2 regions of the Pseudomonas deceptionensis genome follow, and region 2 is predicted to be linked to the other one. Evidence: predicted binding sites of a transcription regulator. Region 2 holds the regulator's gene; the other holds the start of a gene.
The links. The regulator LexA, encoded in region 2, represses DNA repair genes until DNA is damaged. The targets are predictions, from matches to a motif close to CTGTNTNNNNANACAG.

Region 1: the regulator LexA is predicted to act here: its motif matches at 1,790-1,805, upstream of recN (DNA repair protein RecN).

Annotation. Positions count from the first base shown of each region.
Region 1 is NZ_FNUD01000002.1:141,808-146,160, reverse strand. Features, by position in the region: gene recN (DNA repair protein RecN) at 83-1,765, opposite strand; gene grpE (nucleotide exchange factor GrpE) at 2,018-2,584, shown strand; gene dnaK (molecular chaperone DnaK) at 2,685-4,353, shown strand, end outside.
Region 2 is NZ_FNUD01000002.1:2,378,559-2,382,911, forward strand. Features, by position in the region: gene topA (type I DNA topoisomerase) at 1-66, shown strand, start outside; gene BLW11_RS10925 (DUF6586 family protein) at 365-886, shown strand; gene BLW11_RS10930 (hypothetical protein) at 1,006-1,239, shown strand; gene sulA (SOS-induced cell division inhibitor SulA) at 1,309-1,782, opposite strand; gene lexA (transcriptional repressor LexA) at 1,793-2,401, opposite strand; gene BLW11_RS10945 (TetR/AcrR family transcriptional regulator) at 2,662-3,369, shown strand; gene nagZ (beta-N-acetylhexosaminidase) at 3,551-4,353, shown strand, end outside.

The sequences.
Region 1 (4,353 bases), 2.2 Mb from region 2:
TTACGGTTCGCGAAACGATCGAAGGCGGCCCAAGGGCCGCCTTCGTGCTTTCTGATATCGGCTTTTTAATGACCGTTCGTCGTTAAGCTGCCAGATTTTTTGCAGTGACGACCATTTTTTTGGCGTGAGCCAATGATTCTTTCGTCAGATCGATGCCTCCGAGCATGCGGGCGACCTCTTCTACACGTTCTTTTTTGCTCAGTTTTGACACGGCGGTTCGCGTGGTTTCGCTCTCGCGGACCTTGTGCACGAAGAGGTGTTGATGGCATTGCGCAGCCACTTGCGGCAAGTGGGTGACGGTCAACACCTGGCCTCGTTCGCCGAGGCGGCGCAGCAGTTGCCCCACGATTTCGGCAGTCGGGCCGCCAATGCCCACATCCACTTCGTCGAATACCAGAGTGGGTACGCGAGAGGTTTGTGCGGTGATGACCTGAATGGCCAGGCTGATACGCGACAGTTCACCGCCAGAGGCGACCTTGGCCAGGGCCTTTAGTGGCTGGCCGGGGTTGGCGCTTACGAGCAGTTCGACTTGCTCCAGGCCGTGAGGCGTAGGGTCATTGCTGCTCTGTGAGCGCAGCTCGATCAGGAAGCGGCCACCGGGCATGCCAAGACGCTGGATTTCTTCTTCTACTGCACTGCTCAGGCGTGTTGCGGCCAGGCTGCGCAGGTTGCTGAGTTCGCGTGCGCACTCATGATAGTGGCGGGAATAGGACGTCAGCTCATTGGCCAGGCGTTCGATGTTTTCATCGTTGGCGTTAAGGGTTTCGAGTTCATCCAGCAGTTTTTGCTGCAATGCCGCCACTTCGGTGGGTTGCACCCTGTGTTTGCGCGCCAGTGTATAGATGGTGTCGAGTCGCTCTTCGAGGTACTGCAGGCGGCTCGGGTCAGCATCAAAGTGATCGATGAAGCGGTTGAGTTCGCCCACGGCTTCTTCAACCTGGATCTGTGCGCTGGCCAGCAGGTCGGTTGCTTCACCCAGTGAACCCGAATGGCTGTTGATGCTCGACAGGCGGTTCAGGCTGGCTGTCAGCGCATTGAGCACGTTGCCGGAGTCGCTTTCGCTACACTGCTCGACTACCTGACGGCAGATGGTCAGCAGGGTTTCGGCGTTGGTCAGGTTTTTGTGTTCCTGCTCCAGCTCCTCCAGTTCGTTTTCACCCAGGGAAAGGGTTTCAAGCTCTTCGAGCTGGTAGCTCAGCAACTGATGGCGTGCGCGTTGCTCATCGCCGGAGTTGGACAGGTGCTCGAGCTCTTGTCGGGTCTGGCGCCAGCGTTGTGCAGCGAGCTGAACCTGACGGGCCAGATCCGTGGCGCCGGCAAATTCGTCGAGCAGGCGGCGGTGGGTGTCGGGCTTTAGCAGTGACTGGTGTTCGTGCTGGCTGTGGATATCAATCAGCAGCTCGCCTAGGGCTTTCAAGTCACCTTGAGGGCAGGGTGTGCCGTTGATGTAGCTGCGCGAGCGCCCTTCGGCGGTGATGACCCGGCGCAAGATGCACGGGCCGTCGCCTTCCAGGTCGCGCTCGGCCAGCCAGGCACGGGCTTCGGGAATGTGTTGCAGGTCGAAGGTGGCCAGGATGTCAGCCTTGTCGGCTCCGGGGCGTACTACACCGCTGTCGGCACGATCGCCGAGGGTCAGGCCCAGCGCATCGAGCATGATCGATTTGCCGGCGCCGGTTTCGCCAGTGATTACGCTCATCCCGCGATCGAGTTCAAGATCGAGATGTTCAACGATGGCGTAGTTATGTACGGACAGGTGCACCAGCATGGGAGCCGCTCCAAAACGTAATGTCTGGTTATTTATACAGTGTTTTGTTTCGTGCTGACAATGGTTGTGCTTAGTTCGATTTGCTTGTTTTTTTATGTTTTTTAGCTCGTTTTGGTTTTTTTGCAGCAAGGGCGTTGAGGTTCAAACATGCCTTTTCTGGTTTTTTGGCTCTTGAACCTGAGAATTGCGACCCCATATACCTTGGCAGAAGCGCGAGTCGAGCTCGCGGACGATGTTTGAAAGGAGAAATCTATGGCAGACGAACAGACTATGGATACGCAGAACCAGGAAGCTAATCAGGCCGCCGATATCGCAGGTGAGGATCTGGCAGCCCGAGTGCAGGTGCTTGAAGAGCAGCTGGCAGCCGCTAACGATCAGGCTCTGCGCGTAGCTGCCGATCTGCAGAATGTTCGCCGTCGTGCCGAACAGGATGTCGAGAAGGCGCACAAGTTTGCGTTGGAAAAGTTCGCTGGCGACCTGTTGCCTGTGATCGACAGCCTGGAGCGCGGTCTTGAGCTTTCCAGCCCGGACGATGAAAACATTCGCCCAATGCGTGAAGGGATTGAACTGACCCTGAAAATGTTCCAGGACACCCTGAAGCGTTATCAGCTGGAAGCGATCGATCCACATGGCGAACCCTTCAATGCCGAGCATCATCAAGCGATGGCAATGCAGGAGAGCGCTGACCTCGAGCCGAACAGTGTGCTCAAGGTGTTTCAAAAAGGTTATCAGCTCAATGGTCGCTTGCTGCGCCCGGCTATGGTCGTAGTTAGCAAGGCGCCAGCGCCGGTTTCGCCATCGATTGACGAACAGGCTTGAAATCGGCCGCAAGGCCCCCATTTAGAAGTCAAGCGTTAAGCAGTGCCGCAGTTGGTCATTACTGCTGCGGCAACAAAATTCAAATTTAGGGAGAGTAAACATGGGCAGAATTATCGGTATTGACCTCGGGACCACCAACTCGTGTGTTTCGGTTCTTGAAAACGGTAAAGCTAAAGTTATCGAAAACGCAGAAGGCGCGCGTACTACGCCGTCGATCGTTGCGTACGCCAATGATGGCGAAATTCTTGTTGGCCAGTCGGCCAAGCGTCAGGCAGTGACCAATCCGCATAACACCTTGTACGCGGTGAAGCGTCTGATCGGTCGTCGTTTTGACGAAGAAGTTGTGCAGAAAGACATTCAGATGGTTCCGTACAAGATCGCCAAGGCTGATAACGGCGACGCTTGGGTTGAAGTGAACGGCCAGAAAATGGCTCCGCCACAGATCTCGGCTGAAATTCTGAAGAAAATGAAGAAAACCGCCGAAGACTACCTCGGCGAGCCAGTGACTGAAGCGGTAATTACCGTTCCGGCCTACTTCAACGACAGCCAGCGTCAGGCGACCAAAGACGCCGGCCGTATTGCGGGCCTGGACGTTAAGCGCATCATCAACGAACCAACCGCAGCTGCTCTGGCTTACGGTATGGACAAGGCGAAAGGCGACCACACTGTCATCGTTTATGACTTGGGTGGCGGTACTTTCGACGTGTCGGTAATTGAAATTGCCGAAGTGGATGGCGAGCACCAGTTTGAAGTGCTGGCAACCAACGGCGACACGTTCCTGGGTGGTGAAGACTTTGACATCCGTCTGATCGACTACCTGGTTGACGAGTTCAAGAAAGAAAGCGGCATGAACCTCAAAGGTGACCCGCTGGCAATGCAGCGTCTGAAAGAAGCTGCTGAAAAAGCCAAGATCGAACTGTCGTCGAGCCAGTCGACTGACGTGAATCTGCCGTACATCACTGCAGATGCAACCGGTCCTAAGCACTTGAACGTGAAGATTTCCCGCGCCAAGCTGGAATCGCTGGTTGAAGACCTGGTTCAACGCACCATCGAGCCATGCCGTATCGCGCTGAAAGATGCCGGTATCGACGTTGGCGCGATCAACGACGTGATCCTGGTCGGTGGTCAGACTCGCATGCCGCTGGTACAGAAGCTGGTAACCGAGTTCTTCGGCAAGGAAGCACGTAAAGACGTGAACCCGGACGAAGCTGTTGCAATGGGTGCTGCTATCCAGGGCGCGGTATTGGCCGGTGATGTTAAAGACGTTCTGTTGCTGGACGTGAGCCCGCTGACTTTGGGTATCGAAACCATGGGTGGCGTAATGACTGCCCTGATCGAGAAAAACACCACGATTCCTACCAAGAAATCGCAAGTGTTCTCGACGGCTGACGATAACCAGGGCGCAGTGACCATTCACGTGCTGCAAGGCGAGCGCAAGCAAGCCGCTCAGAACAAGTCGTTGGGCAAGTTCGACCTGGCTGACATTCCACCAGCTCCACGTGGCGTGCCTCAGATCGAAGTGACCTTCGACATCGATGCCAACGGCATCCTGCACGTAAGTGCAAAAGACAAGGCGACTGGCAAGTCTCAGTCCATCGTGATCAAGGCTAACTCGGGTCTGTCCGAGGAAGAAATTGCTCAGATGGTACGTGACGCTGAAATCAACGCCGAAGAAGACCGCAAGTTCGAAGAACTGGCAGCTGCACGTAACCAGGGCGACGCACTGGTTCACTCGACTCGCAAAATGATCGTCGATGCTGGCGACAAAG
Region 2 (4,353 bases):
TGGCGTGCGTTCTTCGACGGCAAGAGCTGGAAGGTTGAAGACAAGCGTAAAGAAAAAGACGCTTGATTTAAGCTGACCGCTTAACAAAAACCGCGCAAGGGCTGCATGCCTTGCGCGGTTTTTTTGTTTTCGTGGTTGTTGGTAGCCGCTGAGGAGCGCAGCGAGGCTGCGATCGGCTGCGCAGCAGTCGCCAAACCGTTCAGCGGGGACTTTCAGGTGCACTGTGATTTCCGATTTCGCGAGGATTTCATACTCGGACGCAGTCTCGCTGCGCTCCTCAGCGGCTACAAAGGGATTGCAGGAGAGCGGCCTGATCCCTGAGACTGCACAAATTGCCATCACTCATTTGCTGTGGAGCGCCCGCATGGCTCACGAACTCTATACCCGCACTAATCAGAAAATCTATTTCGCGGGCCTGGCCCTTGAGGCCATGAACAAGGCGAGCGAGGGTCGGGCCATGAATGCTCAGGCGCTGGTTCAGGCCGAACGTGAATCGGCGGTGTTTCATCTTTATGGCGCGTTGCTTGGGTTGTGCCATGAGATAGCCGGCTTTTATCGCCTGCCCCAGGCCAATGCACCTCGGGTCGAGTTGCTGCTTACCCGGCAAGTGCTGGAGGAGAAGGCAATCCCTGAACTGGCAGAGCTGGTTGAGCTGGCGCAGGCACCGCAGACCTGGCTGGCACAGTTGGTCGCGACCCATGCCGGGCTGTATCAACCGCTACAGGCGCCAAAGAAGGTCAAGGCGGATGTGTTCCAGCCATTGATCGTTGCGATCAACCTCGAAGACGAGGAGCCCCTGGAGTTGAGCCGCGAAACACTGGAAGAGTGGCGTCAGAACCTCAAAGGCCTGGCCATTCGGTTCCGTGATGGACTCAATGAGTGCTAAGGGTCTAAACCGAAACGGTACAGTCATTCATCAGTCTGTCAGCGAAAGCGCTACAGATCCCGGGAATTTTCCACGGGATGGCTGATATACTCCCGCGCTTTCGTGGAGAACAAATTTATATGCCAACGTCCTTTCTAGAAATTGTCGAGTTGCCAGACGGCCGCATCGAGTTGCGCCGTGCTGAGGACGAAGGGTCTTTGGTGACGCTGAACTTTTCTGAAGATGCCAAGGCGTTTCTTCAGGGTCAGCACGTAGAGGTGGCAAAAGCCATGCTCAGCGTTGGTGTGCAGATGGCGGGTCGACTGGCCGAAGGCGAGCTCGAAAAAGACGATGGGCCGCACGTTCTTCATTAAGCGGCCCTGACACGCGAGCCACAGCCAGGCTAGTGCGTTCTGCACTGGCCCTGTGGCGGCATCAGTTGTTTAGCCCAAACGAATATTCAAGCTTTGACCGTGCCCGGTGCGTGCTGCGCTGATCAACTGTTGGCGCGCAGCGCTGTTCAGCGGGTTGATCCAGCTCACCACAGTGTGGCTGCGCCCCAGACGCAACGCTTCGCAGGTGAGTTGCAAGGCGCTTTTATTGCCGTTGGGCTGTAGCAGCAGAATACGCTCGCGGTTCAGGCCGGCGTCGCGTAACCAGCTTTGGGTCAAGCTCGCAGGCGGTGCGATCAGTGTGAGCCAGCGGGCATTTTGTTGCTCGCTCAGTTCGCGCAGCATCGGGGCAAGCAGGTTAAGGCAGTTTCCGGCAGCACCGCGCAGCGACAGTTCACTGAAGACTTCAGGGTCGGCGCTCCAGGGTGATTCGAGCACGTCTTTGATCGCCGGGGTCATGGGTTGCGCCATGAACGCTTCGAACAGGGTGAGTTGTGCTGGCAGCGGTGTGTGTGGGAACTGCATGACGCCTCCTTTAACGGCGAATAACGCCAACGCTCAAGCCTTCAATGACCAGTTCCTGATCCTTGAGATTGACTTCAATCGGGGCGAAGTCAGGGTTCTCGGCGATTAGCCAGACCTTGTTGCCTTCACGCTTGAAGCGTTTTACCGTCACTTCGTCGTCGATACGGGCCACCACGATCTGGCCGTTTCGGGCTTCGCGACAGGTATGAACAGCAAGCAGGTCGCCATCGAAGATGCCGACGTCTTTCATGCTCATGCCCTGTACCCGCAGCAGGTAATCGGCTCGCGGATGGAAGAAGGTCGGGTTGATGTTGCACGACTCTTCGACATGCTCCTGCGCCAGGATCGGGGCACCTGCAGCGACGCGGCCGATGATGGGAAGCGTGGACTCGTCGGACTTGGCCTCGAAGCCGGGGATGCGAATGCCGCGCGACGCCCCTGGGGTCATCTCGATGGCACCCTTGCGGGCAAGGGCCTTGAGGTGTTCTTCGGCTGCGTTGGGGGACTTGAAGCCCAGCTCCTGTGCGATCTCGGCACGGGTGGGCGGGTATCCGTTGTCTTCCAGGCATCGCTTGATGAAGGCCAGGATCTCTGCTTGGCGTGGCGTCAGTTTTAGCATGTTGATCGCTCTGTCTTTTTATACAGTGACTGGGATTATATACAGTGAAGGCTTATTGGCAATCACCCATTTCCGGCAGTCCGCTGGACGGTCGTCAATAAGCTGCGCGGCCCGTACTTTATCAGGTGGGGTGTTGCCGGCCGGGGCTGTGGTTAAATGCGAAACCACACGGTCGTAAAACGAATACGTCATCTTGACTTTTTACAATCTGAAACGTATGTTTCAAACAGGTGTTTAAATGCTTGTCAGGCGGAGTAGTCATGGCCCAGTCGGAAACCGTTGAACGTATCCTTGATGCTGCTGAGCAGCTGTTCGCGGAAAAAGGGTTTGCCGAAACCTCATTACGGCTGATTACCAGTAAAGCCGGGGTTAACCTGGCGGCGGTCAATTACCATTTCGGTTCTAAGAAAGCGCTGATTCAGGCGGTTTTTTCACGTTTTCTGGGGCCTTTTTGCGCCAACCTTGATCGTGAGCTGGAGCGCCGCCAGGCCAGGCCGGAGAACCGTCCGAGCCTGGAAGAGCTACTGGAAATGCTGGTCGAGCAGGCGCTGGTGATTCAGCCCCGAAGCGGGAATGACCTGTCGATTTTCATGCGCTTGCTGGGCCTGGCTTTCAGTCAGAGCCAGGGGCACTTGCGCCGTTACCTCGAAGACATGTACGGCAAAGTGTTCCGTCGCTATATGTTGCTGGTCAACGAAGCGGCCCCGCAGATCCCGCCTATAGAGCTGTTCTGGCGCGTGCACTTCATGCTTGGCGCGGCGGCCTTCAGCATGTCGGGGATCAAGGCGTTGCGTGCCATTGCCGAGACCGATTTTGGCGTCAACACCTCCATCGAGCAGGTGATGCGTCTGATGGTGCCGTTCCTTGCAGCCGGCATGCGCGCTGAAAGTGGCGTCAGTGATCCGGCAATGGCCAGTGCCCAGCTTCGCCCCCGCACCAAAACCGCACCGGCTGCCGCCAAGGTTTGACCTGCTGCAGGTGGGCGTGGCAGCTCAGTTCCGCTAAGCTAGCTGCCATGCCTAGCCCTGACTTGTTCCCGTCTGTCGATACGCCGCTGCCTCTCTCGTGCGCGGCGTGCATCGCTGTGCTCGCGCATTCTTTCCGGGTAACAAGCGCTTTTTCTCTTAAGGATTTCCCATGAACTGTGCCTTGCAAGGCTCCTTGATGGTGGACGTCGCCGGTACTTGGCTGACGGCTGAAGATCGGCAATTGCTGCGCCAGCCTGAAGTGGGCGGATTGATCATTTTTGCGCGCAATATCGAGCACCCGCGCCAGGTGCGTGAGTTGAGTGCGTCGATTCGTGCATTGCGTCCGGACTTGCTGCTGGCGGTCGATCAGGAAGGCGGCAGGGTGCAGCGCCTGCGTCAGGGCTTTGTACGCCTGCCCGCCATGCGCGCCATTGCCGATAACCCGAATGCCGAGTACCTGGCCGAGCAATGTGGCTGGATCATGGCCACGGAAGTTTTGGCTGTGGGGCTGGACTTGAGCTTTGCCCCGGTACTGGATCTGGATTACCAGCGCAGTGCCGTGGTGGGCAGCCGTTCGTTCGAGGGTGACCCCGAGCGTGCCGCCACACTGGCCGGTGCCTTTATTCGCGGGATGAATGATGCAGGCATGGCTGCTACCGGTAAGCATTTTCCGGGGCACGGGTGGGCTGAAGCTGATTCTCACGTTGCCATCCCGACTGATGAGCGCAGCCTTGAGCAGATACGTGCCCATGACCTGGTGCCATTTGCCCGTCTGAGCAAACAGCTGGCTGCCGTGATGCCCGCTCACGTGATTTACCCGCAAGTTGACAGCCAGCCCGCGGGTTTTTCCCGTCGCTGGTTGCAGGATATCTTGCGCGGCGAACTGCAATTTGACGGTGTGATTTTCAGTGATGACCTGTCCATGGCCGGTGCGCATGTGGTGGGTGATGCCGCGAGTCGGATTGAAGCGGCCCTGTCGGCCGG